One region of the Stenotrophomonas sp. GSD10 genome, then DNA from elsewhere that is predicted to be linked to it. Evidence: predicted binding sites of a transcription regulator. Region 1 holds the regulator's gene; each other region holds the start of a gene.
What was found. Region 1 encodes FliA, which starts transcription of late flagellar genes. Its sites were predicted from a motif close to TAAAGTTTNNCNNNCNNNGGCCGATAA; they were not measured.

Region 1 (6,154 bases):
CGTTGCGGCGGCTTGTTCGGGGTGGCCCTGTCAACGGCACCGGTGGCGGCGTTCAGGCGTTGGCCGAGCGGGTCCACCGAATGGCTGGTGTCGGCCAGGATGATGACCATCACCCGGCGATTGCGGTTGCGGCCCTGCGCGCTGTCGTTCTCCTCGCGCGGGCGGAACTGGCCGTAGCCGACCATGGCCAGCCGCGACGGCTGCACGCCCTGGTCGGCGAACAGGTGCACCACGCTGGCCGCGCGCCCGGCCGACAGTTCCCAGTTGGACGGGAAGGTGGCGGTGGCGATCGGCACGTTGTCGGTGTGGCCTTCCACGCGCACGCTGTTGGGTACGTCGCGCAGCACGTCGGCCAGGCTCGCCAGGGTCTGCCGGGCGTGCACGTCCAGCGCCGCCGAGCCGGTGGGGAACAGGATGTCGCTGTTGATCTCCACTTCGATCCACAGCTCGGTGCGGCGCACGCTGATCATGCCGCGATCGATCAACGGTGCCAGCGCGGCGGTGAGGCGGTCGGCGATGCTGTTGAGCTGGCGCTCGGCGCGTGCGATCTGTTCCTGGTTGTGCACCGACACCGGCATGCGCATCTGCGAGGCCATCGACGGCAGCAGCGTCGGATCATGCGAGGGCGCCGGCGCCGAAGGGCCGATCTTGGTGCCGGACTTGATGACCGACGGGCTGTCCCAGCCGCCACCCTGCACCTGCTTGTTGCCGACCTGCACCGGATTGATGGTGCGCGGCGCACCGCCGAAGGCGTCGGTGAGCGCGTCGGCCATGATCCGGTACTTGCCCTCGTTGACCGAGGAGATCGCGTACATGACCACGAAGAAGGCGAGCAGCAGCGTCATCAGGTCGGCATAGGGGATCGCCCATGCTTCGTGGTTGGCGTGCTCTTCGTGGTGCTTGCGGCGGGCCATGTCAGTGCAGGAAGCCGGAGAGGTTGGTTTCGATGTTGCGCGGGTTCTCGCCCTGGGCGATCGAGATCAGGCCTTCGATGACCATTTCGCGGTCGCGCGTGTTGTGCGAGATCACACTCTTGAGCTTGGCGGCGATCGGCAGGAACAGCAGGTTGGCCGAGGCGATGCCATAGATGGTGGCGGTGAACGCGGCGGCGATGCCATGGCCGAGCTTGCTCGGGTCGGCCAGGTTCTTCATCACCGCGATCAGGCCGAGCACGGCGCCGATGATGCCGAGGGTGGGCGCGTAGATGCCCATCGCCTCGAAGACCTTGGCGCCGGCCTGGTCCTGGTGCTCCTGGCTGCCCAGTTCGATTTCCAGCATGTGCCGCATCGATTCGGGCTCCACGCCGTCCACCAGCAGCTGCAGCCCCTTGCGCAGGAACGGGTCCTGCTGTGCTTCCACCTGCGATTCCAGGCCCAGCAGGCCCTGGCGACGGGCGATGTTGCTCCATTCCACGATCTGGCGGATCAGCTCGTGGCGATCGCTGTTCGGCGGGCGCACGACCCAGCGCACGATCTTGAAGGCGTGCTTGAACACCGCCGGCGAGGTGTGCAGCAGGATCGCCGCGACGGTGCCGACGATGACGATCACAAAGGCCGCAGGTGACCACAACGACGCCAGCCCGGCGCCCTTGAGGATGCTGCCACCGACCAGCGAGGCCAGGGCGAGAAAGAGTCCAATGAGGCTGAGTCTATCCATGGATCCGGTATCGGCTTGTGTGAATGGGACTTGAGACACCGGGCGTTCGTGTACAGACGGTAGTCACAGTTTCTGGGGGCGCCGGGCAGGGCCCGGCGGGGGTCATCGCAGGCCGTCCACGTCCAGGATCAGCGCCATGCGACCATCGCCGATCAAGGTTGCACCGGCATAACCGCGCAGGCCGCGCAGGGCTTTGGGCAGCGGCTTGATGACCACTTCCTCGCGCCCGCGCACCTGGTCCACCACCAGCCCGAAGCGTGCCTCGCCGGCCTGCAGCACCACGATGGTCAGCAAGGTGGAGGCGGCCGGCGTCACATCCAGCCATTGGCGCAGATCGACCAGCGGCAGGGTGTGCGAGCGGCGGTCGAGCACGGCGCGGCCATCGAACCAGCCCAGCGAGGTGCGCGGTGCGTGCAGCACCTCCATCACGCGCGCCAGCGGCAGCGCATAGACATCCTCGCCGGCCTGCACCAGCAGGGTCGGCAGGATCGCCAGGGTCAGCGGTACGCGGATCAGGAAGCGGCTGCCACGGCCCAGCTCCGACTGGATCTGGATCTGGCCGCTGAGTTCGCGGATACGGGACTGCACCACGTCCATGCCGACGCCGCGGCCGGAAATGTCGGTGACCTGCTGCTTGGTCGAGAAGCCGGGCAGGAACACCAGGTGCAGGCATTCTTCGCTGCTCAGGCGGGCGGCGGCTTCCGGATCGATCAGGCCCTTCTCGCGCGCCTTGGCACGCAGCTTTTCCGGGTCGATGCCGGCGCCATCGTCCTGCACCTCGATGCTGACGTAGTCACCTTCCTGCTGCGCCGACAGGCGTACATGGCCCATCCGCGGCTTGCCCTGCGCTTCACGCAGCTCGGGCATTTCCACGCCATGGTCGATGGCGTTGCGGACCAGGTGCACCAGCGGGTCGGCCAGCGCTTCGACCAGGTTGCGGTCGAGCTCGGTCTCGGCGCCGATCAGTTCCAGGTCCACTTCCTTCTTCAGCGAGCGGGCGACATCGCGAGCGACCTTGGGGAAGCGCGAGAACACCTTGCCGACCGGCTGCATGCGGGTGCGCATCACCGCCGACTGCAGGCGCGCGGTGGCGATGTCCAGGGTCGATACGGCGCGGTCCAGCTCTTCGTCGCGCAGGCGTGCGCGCAGCGTCTTCAGGCGATTGCGTGACAGCACCAGCTCGCCGATCAGGTTGACGATCTCATCCAGGCGCTTGGTATCCACGCGCACGGTGTGCTCGGCTTCGGCCAGCGGCTTGGCGGCCGGCTTGGTGGCCGGGGTGGCGGCGGCCGGGCGCGGCGCGGGCGTCGCAGCGACCGGCGTGGCGGCGACCGGCTTGCTTCCGGGGGCAGCGCCACCGTGCAGCTGGTCGAGCAGGGCTTCGAACTCGTCTTCGCTGATCAGGCCGTCGTCGGCCTTCTTCGCCGGCGCGACCGCGGTCGGGGCCTTGCCGCCGTGCAGCTGGTCGAGCAGGGCCTCGAATTCGTCTTCGGTGATCAGGTCGCCGCCCGCGGCGACGGGTGCGGCGGCGGTCGGGGCTGCGGTACCACCACCGTGCATGTCGAACTGTGCGATCAGCTCCGGCGGGGCATAGCCCGGTTCGGTGCCCGAGGACACCGCATCGAGCATCGACTGCAGGTAATCCAGCGATTGCTGGGCGGCGTCGAAGTGATGGGCCTGCAGCACGGCCTGGCCGGCGCGCGCAATGCCGAGGGCTTCTTCAGCGGCGTGGCACAGTTCGACCATGGCGGTGACGCCGAGGAAGCCGGCGCCGCCCTTGAGCGTGTGGTAGCCGCGGAACACCGCGTTGAGCTGCTCGCTGTCCTGCGGTGCCTGCTCCAGCGACACCAGCTGTTCGCCCAGGCGGTCCAGGATTTCCTGTGCCTCGATGATGAAATCGGCAGTGATGTCGTCGGATACCGCGCTCATGCTTACAGCCCCAGATCCGACAACAGGTCGTCGGCGTCGTTCTGCGAGACCGCGTGGCGGTCCAGTCCCTTCAGTGCCGGCCCGGCCAGTTCCGGGTCGGTGCGATGCTGTTCCGGCGGCAGGCCGAGTGCGCCGAAGCCTTCGTGCACGCGGCGCACGATGCCGACCACGCGACGGATGATCTGCCCGGTCAGGTCCTGGTAGCTCTGGGTCAGGGCGATCTCGGTGAGGTTGTGGCGGATGCGCTCAAGCTGCGCGTCCTGGCCGGGCTGCAGGCCTTCGGCGCGCAGCTGTTCGGTCAGGCTGCGGCATTCCTCGGCCAGGTCCAGTGTGCGGTGGGTGGCCTGTTCGGTCATCGCCACCACGTGGTCCAGGCGCGCGCAGGCGTCGTCCAGTTCACCGGCATCGCTGGGCACGGTCGGCAGTTCACCCAGCGCCTGGCCCAGTTCGCGGGCCAGCCGCGAAAGGCCGCTCATCATCGGCTGCGTGCGCAGCGCGACCAGTCCGTCGATGCGTTGCCGCCAGGCGGCCTCGTCACCGGACTCCAGCGCGTCCAGGGCTTCCTGCAGGCGCAGGGCAAGGGCGTTCTTGTCGACCGTGGTATCCATCAGGCGCTGGCCGCCAGGCGTTCGAAGATCTTGCCCAGCTTTTCTTCCAGGGTCTGCGCGGTGAACGGCTTGATGATGTAGCCGTTGACGCCGCTCTGGGCGGCTTCGATGATCTGCTCGCGCTTGGCTTCGGCGGTCACCATCAACACCGGCAGGGTCTTCAGCTTGGCGTCGGCACGGATCGCCTTGAGCAGCTCGATGCCGGTCATCACCGGCATGTTCCAGTCGGTGACCACGAAATCGAACGGCTGGCTCTGCAGCAGCGACAGCGCGGCATGCCCGTCCTCGGCTTCGGCGGTGTTGGTGAAGCCCAGATCGCCCAGCAGGTTCTTGACGATGCGACGCATGGTCGAAAAGTCGTCGACGATCAGGATGCGCATGTTCTTGTTCAAAGCAGAGTTCCTTTGTTGTTCATTCCGGGCGGCCGGGGGCAGCCGCCTCGGGCATGTTCATTCTTCAAGGCCGGCGTCGACCGCCTCGAAAATCTTCAATCGGCCACGCAGGCGCAGCACCGCCTGGCCGTGGATCTGGCAGACCCGCGACTCGCTCACGCCGAGCACCGCACCGATCTCCTTCAGGTTCAGCTCCTGCTCGTAGTAGAGCGAGAGCACCAGCTGTTCGCGTTCGGGCAGGTGGCCGATGGCCTTGCCCAGCTCGCGGCCGAACTCGCCACGCTCCAGCACCTGCTGCGGGGTCGGGCCGCCCTGGGCGACGGTATCCAGTTCGCCCTGGTCCTCGATGCGCGATTCCAGGCTCAGCACCTGGCCGCGTGCGGCGTCTTCCATCAGCCGCAGGTATTCGGGCAGCGGCATGTCCATCGCGGCGGCCACTTCGGTGGCGCTGGCGGCACGGCCGCTGCTCTGTTCCAGGCGGCGGATGGTGGCAGCGGCATCGCGTGCACGGCGGTGCACCGAACGCGGCACCCAATCGCCACGACGGATCTCATCGATCATCGAGCCGCGGATGCGGATCGAGGCATAGGTCTCGAACGAGGCGCCCTGGTCGGCGTCGTAGCTGCGCGAGGCCTCGATCAGGCCCATCATGCCGGCCTGGATCAGGTCGTCGACCTCGACGCTGGCCGGCAGGCGTGCGGCCAGGTGGTGGGCGATGCGCCGCACCAGGTCCGAATGCTGGGCGATGACCTCGTTGGCCGCCGAGCGCTGGACCTCCCGGTACTGGGCTGCGCCTTTCATGCGGCCACCCCGCGCTGCTTGAGGATGCGTTCGAGGAAGAACTCGACGCCGCCACGCGGTTCGGTCGGCGCCTGCCAGCGCGCGGTGCGCCGTGCGATCTCGGTGATCGCCAGTGCAGCCGGGCTGGACGGGTAGGCCTTCACCACCGGCTGCTGGCGCTGCACCGACAGGCGCAACCAGTCATCCTGCGGCACGCAGCCCAGGTAGTTCAGCGAGACATCGGCCAGGAACTTTTCGCAGACGCGGGTCAGCTTTTCGTACAGCACGCGGCCTTCGTTGGGGTCGCGCACCATGTTGGCCACCACCTGGATGCGGTCCACGCCACGCTCGCGCGAGAGCACCTTGATCAGCGCGTAGGCGTCGGTGATCGAGGCCGGTTCGTCGCAGACCACCACCACGGTGTCCTGTGCGGCCTGGCAGAAGGTCAGCACGCCATCGGTGATGCCGGCGGCGGTGTCCACCACCATGATGTCCAGCTCGCGCTCCAGTTCGGAGAACACGTTGACCAGGCCGACGTGCTCGGCCGGGGCCAGTTCGGCCATGTGCCGGCGGCCGGACGCGGCCGGGACCACCAGCACGCCGTTCGGGCCTTCGACGATGACGTCATCCAGCGAGCAGCGGCCGGCGACCAGGTCGGCCAGCGTGAAGGTGGGGTTCAGCCCCAGGATCACGTCGATGTTGGCCAGGCCCAGGTCCGCATCCAGCAGCAGCGTGCGCTTGCCCATGCCGGCCAGCGCCACGGCCAGGTTGGCCGACACGTTGGTCTTG
Region 2 (6,154 bases), 2.0 Mb from region 1:
AGGGATTCCTGCTCAAGGACGCGGCTCCGGCCGACCTGCGTGAGGCGATCGAGCGCGTTGCCGCCGGTGAAACCCTGCTGCTGCCGGTCAGCACCGAGCCGGTACGCGCCCGCTATCGTTTCCACGATGAAGCGCCGCCCACCGATACCTTCGGCGAGCGCGAAGTGGCGATCCTGCGGCTGCTGGCCGGGGGCTACAGCAACAAGGAGATCGCGCGCAGCCTGTTCCTGGCCGAGGGCACAGTGAAGAACTATGTCTCGGCCATCCTCGACAAGCTGGGCACCCGCGACCGCACCCGCGCGGTACTGAAGGCGATTACCCTGCACATCATCTGAGTTGCCAGCACCAGGAAAGCGCATGAACCCGATCCTGCACGTTGAGATACCCACCACTGACCTGGAACGGGCCATCGCGTTCTACCAGCGATGGCTGCAGGTGGACGTGGATGCGCCGATCCTGCTGCATGACTGCCGCATGGCGTACCTGCCGTTTTCGGATGACGCAGCGGGTGCCAGCATGGCGCTGGTGCAGGGCGCGGACTACCGGCCCTCCGAGCAGGGCGCGCGCATCTACATCGGCGTGGGCGATGTGGATGCCAGCCTTGAGCGCGCATTGCTGGCCGGCGCCGAACTGCGCTTCGGACCGGCCGACGCCGGCGACTGGCGCGTCGCCGAGATCCGCGACAGCGAAGGCAATCGCATCGCGCTGCAGGCGCCCACCGATCCGTAGCGTCGAGCTGGCTCGACGGCCGTTGATTCGGTCGCCGATGCCCCAGTCGAGCAAGCTCGACGCTACCTTGTAGAGCCGAGCCGACGCTCGGCTGCTGTTGATTCCGCTACCCATCCCCCAGTCGAGCAAGCTCGACGCTACAACAGCGCGGCGCGCGAGCGCTCTCGTAGAGTCGAGCTTGCTCGACTGCTGTTGATTCCACCGCCGACGCCCCAGTCGAGCAAGCTCGACGCTACAACATCGCGGCGCGCGAGCGCTGCAGCCAGTCGTTGATCGCCGGGCCCAGCCGCGGGTCGTCCGGCAGCTGCACGCCGAAGCGCTGCTGCAGCACGTCGCGCACGTCACCGACGTCGTGCAGTGGGCGCTTGTCCGGCGCCTGCCCGGGCCGGTACTCGGTGTAGTTGCCACTGCCGATGGTGCGGCGCCAGTCCGGCCCGGTCAGTGACGCACGCAGCTGGCCCGGAAAGCTGGAATCAGGATGGGTGCACACGTACCAGTTGCCCACCACGTTGTCGATCGGCGCAGGCACCTGCAGGTCGAACCGGTACATCGCCCGCCACTCGTTGCTGGATTCGACCGACAGCACGAAGTCGCCTTCGTCCGGCAGGCGCTGCAGCCGGTAGCGCTCGTGTGGCGTGGGCTGCGGCAGCGCTTCGTGCAGGCGCAGCGGCACGGTGGGGGTCAGGCTGCCGAACCCGGCATCCACCAGCCAGTCATCACCGTCCACCCGCACGCGCAACAGCAGGTGGGTGCGCGCGGTCAGCTCATCGTCCTGCGCGGCCAGCAGCACGCGCGCGCTCAACGGCTGTGCATCGAAGCCCAGCGCCTGCAACAGGGCCAGCAGGCCGCCATTGAGCTCGAAGCAGTAGCCACCCCGGCGCGCGTCGAGCAGCTTGCGTTGCACGCTGTCCAGGTCGATCGGTACCGCATCGCGCAGCAGGCAGCTGAGGGTCTCGAACGGCAGCAACGCGTTGTGGCGCTGCTGCAGCAGGGTCAGCCCGGCCAGCGTCGGCGGTGGCGGCGCATCCAGCTGCAGGCGTTGCAGGTAACGGGGGATATCGAGCGTGGCCATGGCGGCACCGGGCGGGGAGGGAGGTCCACTGTGCTCCCCAACCGGGGTTGAGGTCAAGCGCGGCCGCGGTGTCATCCCGCCGTCGCCTGCGCCCGGTACAAAGGCCGCGTGCGCCGGCAAGCGCGGGCAGGCATCGAACACAGCCCTAAAGGTGCATCGATTCCGGCCGATACAGGTGCGTCTTTCTGCCTGGAGCCTGTCATGTCGGCCGTCGTTCCCCACCTCCGGTCCCTGCGCACGCGTCTTGCCACATGGCGCAGGGTGTTCCCCGGCCTGCTGCGCTGGTTGCAGCCGCACCGGCTCAGCGTGGCCAACAAGCTCAAGGCCACCCTGTGGGTCTGCGGCCTGGGCCTGGTGGCGATCGCCGCCGTCTACGCCTGGACCGGACACACCAGCGCGCAGGCCGCGCGCAACCAGGCCAGCTACCAGCATGGCAGTGATCTGGCTGCCCGCCTAGCCACGCGGGTGGCCGAAGCCCGCCGCCTGCAGACCCAGTATGCGCGGAGTTTCGATGACGCCGACCGCGATCAGCTGCTGGCCACGCAGAAGGCGCTGCAGGCGGATCTGCGGGCATTGCGGGCGATGCCGATGGACGCCGGCCGGCGCAAGGCACTGCAGGCGCTGGCTGAAGCCGTGGACGCCTTCTCGCAGGGTGTGGCTGCACTGTTCGAGCGCGTGGATGAAATGGGACGGGGTGACGCCGGGCTTGCCGCGCAGCTGCAGCAGGCCGCTGATACGTTGCAGACCCAGGTGGATGGGCTGCAGCGACCGGCACTGGCGCTGACGCTGCAGAAGATGCGCCGCCAGGAGGCGCTGCTGCTGCTCGACGGCGATGCGGCCCATGCCGACCGTGCCAGCGAGGAAAAGCTGCCGTTCGACCTGGCGCTGGCCGGACTGCCGGCCGATGTGCAGGACACCCTGCGCAGCGGAATGGAAGGCTACCAGGGCGCGTTGCTGGCCTATACCGCCGCCCGCGTGGGCCTGGATGTGGAGACGCAGTCGCTGCTGGACACCGCCGCCGGCGTTGCTCCCGCGCTGGCCGCATTCCAGCAGGCCCAGGTATTGGCGCTGGCCACCGCACAGTCACGCCAGCAGACGGGCGCGCGCACCATGAGCGTACTGTTCGCGTTGACCCTGCTGCTGGTGGCCGGCGTGCTGATCACCAGCCTGGTGCTGGTGCTGCGCGCGGTACGTCAGCCGATCCAGGACACGCTGCGCTTTGCCAGTGACATCGCCGATGATCGCCTCGACACCACCCTGCGCGTGTACAACGCCAACGATGAGATCGGCCAGCTGGCGCAACGCCTGGTCGACATGCAGCAGCGCCTGCGTGCACGCATCGATACCGAACGTGCGGTGGCCCGAGGCAACACCCGTGTGCGCCAGGCGCTGGACAGCGCGCAGACCGGGCTGATGGTGATCGATGCCGAGGGCCAGGTGGCCTACGCCAACCCGGCGTTGCAGCAGCAGTTGGCGCTGCCGGCTGACGCGCTGGTGGGCCGCGAGGCGGTACGGCTGCACCCGGCACTGGCCAACCTGGTCGGCGTGCGCCAGCGCGAGGAGCGTGAGATCGGCCATGCCGGCGTGCGCTACCAGCTGATCGCCAACGCCATCATCGATGACGGGCACTACCTTGGCGTAGCGGTGGAATGGCGCAGCCGCGCGCTGGAAACCCTGCTGGAAACCGAAGTGGCCGCGCTGGTCGATGCGGCCGCGCAGGGCGATCTGCATGGGCGTATCGAACTGGACGGCAAGCAGGGCTTCGTGCGCACGCTGTCAACCAGCATCAACCGTCTGCTGGCCACCTTTGAAGCCAATCTCGGCGATCTGCAGGCGCTGCTGGCGGCACTGGCCAGCGGCGATCTCAGTGTGCGCATGGGCGGTGATCTGCAGGGCGTGTTCGCGCGCATGCGCGATGATGCCAACGCCACCGTGGCGCAGCTGGGGCGTATCGTCACCCGCATCCAGCAAGCAACGTCGCATCTGGATACCGGCGTGGGCGAGATCGTCGCCGGCCATCACGACCTGTCGCAGCGCACCGAGCAGCAGGCCGCCAATCTGGAAGAGACGGCGGCCTCCATGCACGAGCTGACCGATACGGTGGGCCGCAACGCCGACGCGGCAGGGCGTGCCGATGCGCTGGTACAGGGTGCGGCGGCAGTGGCGCAGCGCGGCGGGCAGGCCGTTGGCCAGGTGGTGGCGACCATGCAGGGCATCAGCGAGGCATCGCGCCGCATCGGCGACATCACCCAGCTGATCGATGGCATCGCCTTCCAGACCAACATCCTTGCGCTCAACGCGGCCGTGGAGGCCGCACGCGCCGGCGAGCAGGGGCGCAGCTTCGCCGTGGTGGCCGCCGAAGTACGGTTGCTGGCCCAGCGCAGTGCCGAGGCCGCCAAGCAGATCAAGGGATTGATCGAGGATTCAGTGGCGCGGGTCGGCCAAGGCAGCCAGCAGGCCGGGCAGGCCGGCACCACCATGGGCGAGATCGTGGGCAGCGTGCAGCAGCTGGCGGACCTGCTGGCCGGTATCCGCAGCGCCTCGCACGAGCAGCATGCCGGCATCGCGCAGGTGAACCAGACCATCGTGCAGATGGAAGCCAGCACTCAACGCAATGCCAGTCTGGTGGAAGAGGCCGGTGCCTCCACCGCACAGATGCAGGCGCAGGTGCAGGCTCTGGCAGAGGCCGTGGGCGCGTTCCGGCTGCGGCCGGCGCAGCCGGCGGCACGCGCAGCGGCCTAGCCTGCGCTGTCCTGTCGGCCAGCAGGGAATCAGCCAAGCGTAGGCTCGGCTCTACATCAGGTGCGGGAAACACTGTAGAGCCGAGCCCATGCTCGGCTCACGCCCATGCACGGCGGCAGGAATCAATACACGTCGCGGCGGTAGCGGCCGTTCTCCAGCAGCGTTTCCACCGCCTCATCACCGAGGGCTTCACGCAACACCTGGTCCACGCCTTCGGCCATGCCCTGCAACGAACCGCAGACGTGGATCACCGCGCCGCGCTGCATCCAGTCGCGCAGGACATCGGAGGCCGCGCGCAGCCGAGTCCTGCACGTAGCCACCGTCACCCTCGCGTGAGAACGCCAGGTCCACCCGCTGCAGATGGCCCTCGGCCTGCCAGGCTTCGATCTCTTCGCCGAACAGGAAGTCGTGGGCACGCTGGCGTTCGCCGAACAGCAGCCAGTGCCCGTGCGCGCCGGCATGCGCAGCTTCGCGCAGCAGGCTGCGCAGGCCGGCGATGCCGGTGCCATTGCCGACCAGCACCATCGGTGCTGCGGCTACGCGATGGAAACCCGGATTGCGGTGCACGCGGGCAACGATGCCAGCGCCCACCGGGGCATGCAGCGACAACCAACCCGAGCCCAGCCCGGCGCGACCGGCCGGGTCGTGCGTCAGCCGCACCACCAGTTCCACTGCGCCATCCTGCGCAGCGGAGGCAATCGAGTATTCGCGACCGGGCAGTACGGGCAGGCCGGCCAACCACAGGCAGGCGTCCTGCACCACCAGCGCGGTATCGGCATCGGGCAGCTCGCGTTCGCTGGCCAGTGCCAGCAGCGTGCGTGGTTGACCCTCCACCAGCAGGGGTTGCAGTGGATCCAGCCCGTGCGCCTTCAGTACCGCGCTGGCATGTCGTGCGCTGTGGCGGGGCGACACATGCAGGATGTCACCGGCCTGCCACTGCACCTGCGCCGGGGCTGCCAGGCGGATGTGCCAGATCGCACCGCCGACGCTGCCGGGATTGAGCCGCTCGCGGCCAAGCAATCGCCAGTCGTGCATCACCGTGGCCGATGGCAGCACGCTGTCATCGGTGGCGATTCCGGTCAGGGTTGCCAGTTGCAGCTGCCATTGGCGCAGGGCCGGTAGCGCAGCGGCATCCACATCAATGCGTTCGAACAGCGGGCGTGCGCCGTTGCCGATCAGCCAGCGGTCGACCTGGCGGCCAAAGCCACAGAAATGCGGATACTGGCGATCACCCAGCGCCAGCAGCCCGAATTCCAGGCCCGACAGGTCCGGGCGTTGTGCAAGCAGCTGTCGCGCGGCGCGTCGTGCCGCATCCGGTGGCTCGCCATCGCCGAAGGTGCTGAGTACCAGCAGCGCGTGCGTGCTGCGCTGTAGTTCGGCCGCATCGACGCGGGCCAGCGGCAGTACCCGCACCGCATGGCCGGCGGCCTGCACCTGCGCCGCTGCGCGCCAGGCCAGCTGCTCGCCCAGCCCGCTCTGGCTGGCGTGCACCACCAGCCACGGCGCAGCGCCGTCATCGGCGGCGGCGACCGGCAGCGACCGGCGCAGGCCGCGCGCCGCGCGCTGGCTGCGGCGGCGATCCAGGTACAGCATCCAGCCGGTGACGAAGAA
Region 3 (6,154 bases), 820 kb from region 1:
CCCCTGCGGTGTCGAGGCGGCCATCGAAGTAGCCGCGGTACCAGATCGGGCTGGTCTTGCCGTCATACAGCGGCGCGGTGGCCGGGTCGGCCTTGACCTCGGCCTTGGGCAGGCCCAGCGAGGCCTGGTAGGCCGCGTTGGTGCGCGCCGGGTCCAGTGCCAGTTCCACCGCTTCGGGCGAGATGCCGCCGTGCAGGAACAGCGTGTCGCCGATCTTCAGCAGCACCGGTCGCGTGCGCAGCCACTGGCCGATCACCGAATCGGTGCCATACAGCTGCGGGTAGCTGCGGCCGAGCAGCTGGGCGCTGCGCAGGTACTTCGGATTGACATAGCGCAGGTCGTCATACAGCACCATGGTCTCGTGGTTGCCCAGCACGAAGTGCACTGCGCCACCGGCAGCGGCCGCCTGCTGCTGCAGGCCGTACAGCAGCCAGAACGCTTCGGTGACCTGCGGGCCGCGGTCGAACACATCGCCGGCGATGACCAGGGTGTCGGTGCCCAGCGCCCAGCGGTCCTGCGCATCGATCACCTTGTTGGCGCGCAGCAGGCGCACCAGCAGGCCGTACTGCCCGTGGATATCGGACAGGGCAACGATGCGCGGTACCGCCGGCAGCACGGAGGCCGACGGTGCATTGGGTGCGGCGACATGCACGGTGTGTTCGTAGCCGCAGCGCGGCGCGATATCGGTGCCCGCCGCGTTGATCGGCAGCGCGCGCGACTCGACCTTGTCCGCGCAGATCCATTTCGCCTTCAGCTGCTGGCCGTCGCGGAACACGTACGGGCCATCGGCCTGTACATGGTCAGCGGGCGCGGCGACCTCGCGGGCCTGCGTGGCTCCAGCGGCACAGGCCAGCAGGGGCAACAGGGCGATCAACAGCGAACGGCGATAGCGCGACATCGGCGGCATCCAGAGGCGGAAAGCGCCGATGCTACCCGGCCCGGCCGTAGCACGGTGTGCGCGAACGGGCGGATCAGATATCACGCCCCTCGTCCTTGAGCTTGCGCACGCGGGTGGCCGCCGCCTGCAGAGGTTGGCCGTCGCGCCCACGCGGCTGCATGTGGGGCAGCGGACGGCGCGTGCTCGATTCGATCAGTTGCGAATGGGCCTCACCGGCAGCGAAGCGATGCCGTTCGCCCCACTGGCGCAGCGCGACCAGCAGCGGGAACAGCTCCTGGCCGGCGGCGGTGAGCACGTATTGCTGGTAGGCCGAGCCGTCGGAGGCCGGCTGCAGCTGCAGGATGCCCGCTTCGACCAGCCGGCGCAGGCGGTCGCTGAGGATGTTGCGCGCGGCGCCGAGGCTGCGCTGGAAGTCGCCGAACCGGGTGATGCCATCGAAGGCATCGCGGATCACCAGCAACGCCCAGCGGTCACCGAGCAGGTCGGCGCTACGGGCAACGGGGCAGGGGCTGTCGGCGTGCATGGCAGGTTCCGCAGAAGGTGGTTGCAGTTTAAAACCAATGCCGCTAGCCTGCATCAAGTTTCAAATTGCAACTACATGATGAGTCTCGCTCCGATACCCCGCTCCCTGCTGGTCCTGCTCGCGGTCGCCGCCGGCGCCGGCGTCGCCAACGTCTACTACGCGCAGCCGCTGCTGGACCAGCTCGCGCGCGCCTTCGCGCTGGACCGGGCGGTGGCCGGTGCGGTGGTGTCTGCCACCCAGGCCGGCAGCGTGCTGGCGCTGCTGGGCCTGCTGCCGCTGGCCGATCGTGGTGACCGGCGACGCCTGCTGCGGTTGCAGTTGGTGGCACTGGTGCTGGCGTTGTTGTGGCTTGCAACGGCAGGCACGGCGGCCTGGTTGTTGTCGGGCATGCTGCTGGCCGGCCTGCTGGGCACGGCGCTGACCCAAGGGCTGATCGCCTACACAGCCACGCTGGCACCGCCCGAGCAGCGGGGGCGCGTGGTGGGCACCGTGCAGGGTGGGGTGTTCATCGGCCTGCTGCTCGCGCGTGTGCTATCGGGGGCAGTCGCGTCTGCGCTGGGCTGGCGCGCGGTCTATCTGCTGTCGGCGATGGTGATGGTGGCCTTGGCGGTGCTGTTGTGGCAGCGCCTGCCCGCCGTGCCGGTGCCGGTGGTTCCCCGCGCTGGCGCGAACTGCTGGATTCGATGCTGGGCATGCTGCGCAACGACCGGACCCTGCGTGAGCGCGGCCCGCTGGCGCTGTTGCTGTTTGCCGGGCTCAATGTGTTCTGGGCGGCGGTACCGCTGCCGCTGTCGGCCCCGCCGTTGCACTGGTCGACCGCGGCCATCGGTGCATTGGGCCTGGCGGGCGTGGTGGGTGCGCTGCTGGCAGCACGGGTCGGGCATTGGATGGACCGCGGCTTCGCGCATCGGGTCAGCATCGGGGCGCTGGCGTTGATGCTGTTTGCCTGGTGGCCACTGCTGGGCCTACCGCGTTCGCTGGTGCTGTTGTTGCTGGGCGTGGTGGTTCTGGATCTGGGCGGACAGGCGCTGCACGTCGCCAATCAGGCCCTGCTGCTGCGTGCACCGGCGGAACAGCACGGTCGCCTGGTGGCGCTGTACATGCTGTTCTATGCGATGGGCAGCGGTGCTGGTGCGGCGGCCGGAACCTGGATGCAGGCCCGTCATGGCTGGCCGGCGGTGTGCCTGCTGGGCGCGGGCATCGCCTTGCTGGCGCTGCTGTGGTGGGCGGCAGCGCTCAAGGTATCGGCGGACGCACGAACCGGTAGAGTCGACTGTTAGTCGACTGCTCTTCCTTAGGACCCCGAAAACCCCCGCGCTGCGCGCGATAGTCGACTGACAGTCGACTCTACCTGCCACCGCGATGATTCATTTCCGCCGTTTCACCGCTGCAGTGCACGCCGCCCCGGCGCGTCCTGCAACGCGTCGCTGGCCACTACCACGCGGTTGCGGCCGCCACGCTTGGCCGCGTACATCGCGGCATCGGCGCGTGACATCAGGCGTTCGTAGTCGGGGTGTCCGTCGTGGCCGGCTACGCCGATGCTGGCGGTCAGTTCCAGCACCTGCCCGTTGGCCAGCACCACCGGCGACTGCGCGATCTGCCGCCGCAGGCTTTCGGCAATCACCTCGGCCTGTGATTCGCTGGCCGCGACCAGCACCACCACGAACTCTTCGCCGCCATAGCGGAACAGGTAGTCGCTGCCGCGCGTGAGCTGGCCGAGCAGGCCGGCCACATGCTGCAACGCGCGGTCGCCGGCGTCGTGGCCATGGCCGTCGTTGATCGCCTTGAAGTGGTCGAGGTCGAGCAGCAGCAGCGAGAACGGTGTGCGGTTGCGCGTGGCCAGCTCGATTTCCCGGCGCAGCACGGTGGGCAGGAAGCGGCGGTTGAGCAGGTTGGTCAATGCGTCGCTGCCGGCATCGAGTTCGCCGATACGCTCGAACAGCAGCGTCATCAGGGTGCGGATGCTGGCCAGGTCTTCACGGATCGACGGCAGCACTGCCAGGCGCTGCGCGGGAGCATCCATCGCCGCGTGCTGCAGGCACGTGTCGATACGCGCCATCAAGCGGCCGACCTGTTGGGTCTCGCTGCTTTCGCCGAAGCTGGGAATACCCTTGTGCGTGAACCACAGGCCGAATTCGGAGGTGGCCAGGCTGGCGCTGTCGCTACCCTGCACATGGCCGGCCAGTGCGTAGAGCAGAGCGTTTTCCCAGTCCAGCAGCAGTGCACGCTGGCGCTCGCGTTCGGTGCTGACATTCTGCACCAGCGAGAACAGCCGGTAGGCAGCATCGGCCCGGGTGGAGCGCTCGCGCGCATGGGTGTAGGCCAGGGTCATGCCTTCCATGGCGATGTCCATGATCGCGCTGAGGCAGTCGATGGCGGCGAAGGCGGTGGCGCTGTCCGGCGCATCGTCGCGCAGGCGCACGAACAGTTCGTGCTTGAGCACGCGCGCACCGCGCGTGACCAGATCGACCGGAATGCCGACCCGTGCATGCACGTCGCCGATCACCCGCTGCGCGGCCACCGTGCTGGCGATGCCGTCGGCATCGGTGGTCAGCAACTGCACCAGCCAGCGCTGCATGGCCGGCTGCAGGCGCTGCTTGACCTGTTCGTGGGACAGGAAACGGCGCGCGCGGCCATCCTGCAGCAGCACCTCATAGAAGCGCTGGGCCAGCGCCGGTGGTGCATCGGCGGCGGCATCGCGCAGCAGCGCGGTGGCGGCCGGCCCGGCCTGCTGCAGGCAGTGCTGCCACGCCTCGGCCAGCGGCTGGCTGGCGTCGTCCAGTTGGGGTGTTTCCACGTCGATCTCTGACTGCGTACGGCAAACCACGGATATCGGCCGCGGTGGCGCGCGATTGATGGCGATGAGCCGGCCAGTTTAAGCGCGATGCAGGGATGCCCGGTGCGCAAAGCACAGCGCGGCGGCTGCTGCAATGAGTGAACGCATTTGAGAAGCACTCGCATTAGTGGGAGAATGCGCACAGCGAACCTTGCCGCAGAGGCCTGCGGCAAGGTTCCGCCTCCCCCTCGTCGTTGCCTCAAGCCCTTCGCCAGAGGCCCCGTTGCCCTGCCAGAAGGTCCAGTCCATGTCTCCTGCCGTTGTCCTTTCGCCGCGCCCGCTGGCGCTCGCCGTTGCTGCGCTGCTGGCCGGCAGCGCCCTGTCCGCCCGCGCCGAGACCGATGCCACCGATATCGATACGGTGCATGTCACCGCCTCGCAGATCGCACGTCAGGCGCTGGGTACCTCAACCATCACCGCCGAGGACATTGCCAAGCGCCCGCCGGCCAACGACATCGCCGAGCTGCTGCGCACCATGCCCGGCGTCAACCTGACCGGCAACAGCGCTTCCGGCCAGTACGGCAACAACCGCCAGATCGACCTGCGTGGCATGGGCCCGGAAAATACCCTGATCCTGGTTGACGGCAAGCGCGTTGGCGCCCGCGATGCAGTACGCATGGGCCGCAGCGGCGAGCGCAACACGCGCGGCGACACCAACTGGGTGCCGGCAGAGATGATCGAGCGCATCGAAGTGCTGCGTGGCCCTGCGGCGGCGCGCTACGGCTCCGGTGCCTCGGGCGGCGTGGTCAACATCATCACCAAGCGCCCGACCGGCGACCTGACCGGTGCGGTCGACCTGTACGGCCTGGTGCCCGAGCACAGCGCTGAAGGCGGCAGCGAGCGCGTCGGCCTGCAGCTGAGTGGCCCGATGACCGATACGCTGTCGTTCCGCCTGTACGGCAACCTCAACAAGACCGACGCCGACTCGCTGGACCTCAACCGCCAGTACGCCACCAACCCGAACGCAGTGCCGCCGGCCGGCCGCGAGGGCGTCAAGAACCGTGACGTCAACGCGCTGCTGCGCTGGGACGTGACCGCCAACCAGGTGGTCGAGTTCGAGGCCGGTACAAGTCGCCAGGGCAACATCTACGCCGGCGACCGCGCGGTCAGCACCACCGGTACCTCCACCGGGGTTGATCTGGCGGCGCTGGCCGAGGGCGAGGCCGAGACTAACCGCATGTACCGCAACACCGGCGCGATCACCCACCGCGGCCGCTGGGGCGATGTCACCTCGCGGGTGACCGCTGCGGTGGAAGCGGTGAACAATTCGCGCATCAACGAAGGCCTGGCCGGTGGCCCGGAAGGCAGCTTCAACGGCAGCGACTGGTCGACCTCACGCCTGCGCAACTACCAGCTCGATGGCGAAGTGAGCTTCCCGACCACGCTGGGCGGCGCCGAGAACGTCTGGACGCTGGGCTTTGAATACCTCGACAGTCGTTTGACCGACCCGTACTCGATGAGCCAGTCCAGCAGCAGCGGTGGTGGCTTCCCGGGCTGTCGGCCGATCGCGCGCGCGGCAAGGCCGATGCGCAGACCACTGCGGTGTTCGTGGAAGACAACATCTACATTGGCGAGCGCTGGATCGTTACCCCGGGCCTGCGCTTCGACCACCACAGCCAGTTCGGCAACAACACCAGCCCCAGCCTCAATGCGCAGTTCCGCATCAACGGCGACTGGGTGGTGAAGGGTGGCATCGCGCGTGCGTTCAAGGCACCGAACCTGTACCAGTCCAATCCGGACTACCTGTACTACACCCGCGGCAACGGCTGCCCGAATGCACTGCCGAGCCTGGGTGCCGGCTGCTACATGCGCGGCAATGCCGACCTGAAGGCGGAAACCAGCCTGAACAAGGAGCTGGGCATCGAGTGGGCACCGCAGAGCGGCTGGCAGGCGTCGT

Region 2: a site for FliA is predicted at 1,948-1,974, ahead of N4G47_RS17465 (methyl-accepting chemotaxis protein). Genes of this name have one in related genera too.
Region 3: a site for FliA is predicted at 4,251-4,277, ahead of N4G47_RS04590 (GGDEF domain-containing protein). Genes of this name have one in related genera too.

The regions. Positions count from the first base shown of each region.
Region 1 covers NZ_JAOCMC010000002.1:1,766,905-1,773,058, forward strand. Annotated here, with positions in the region: gene motD (flagellar motor protein MotD) at 1-914, opposite strand, end outside; gene N4G47_RS08390 (flagellar motor protein) at 916-1,656, opposite strand; gene N4G47_RS08395 (chemotaxis protein CheA) at 1,759-3,585, opposite strand; gene N4G47_RS08400 (protein phosphatase CheZ) at 3,588-4,193, opposite strand; gene cheY (chemotaxis response regulator CheY) at 4,193-4,585, opposite strand; gene N4G47_RS08410 (RNA polymerase sigma factor FliA) at 4,643-5,386, opposite strand; gene N4G47_RS08415 (MinD/ParA family ATP-binding protein) at 5,383-6,154, opposite strand, start outside.
Region 2 covers NZ_JAOCMC010000002.1:3,738,438-3,744,591, reverse strand. Annotated here, with positions in the region: gene N4G47_RS17480 (response regulator) at 1-335, shown strand, start outside; gene N4G47_RS17475 (VOC family protein) at 358-729, shown strand; gene N4G47_RS17470 (arylamine N-acetyltransferase family protein) at 962-1,801, opposite strand; gene N4G47_RS17465 (methyl-accepting chemotaxis protein) at 2,003-4,543, shown strand; partial or broken gene N4G47_RS17460 (PepSY domain-containing protein) at 4,666-6,154, opposite strand, start outside.
Region 3 covers NZ_JAOCMC010000002.1:943,496-949,649, forward strand. Annotated here, with positions in the region: gene N4G47_RS04575 (metallophosphoesterase) at 1-898, opposite strand, end outside; gene N4G47_RS04580 (winged helix-turn-helix transcriptional regulator) at 972-1,421, opposite strand; partial or broken gene N4G47_RS04585 (MFS transporter) at 1,500-2,701, shown strand; gene N4G47_RS04590 (GGDEF domain-containing protein) at 2,803-4,218, opposite strand; partial or broken gene N4G47_RS04595 (TonB-dependent siderophore receptor) at 4,505-6,154, shown strand, end outside.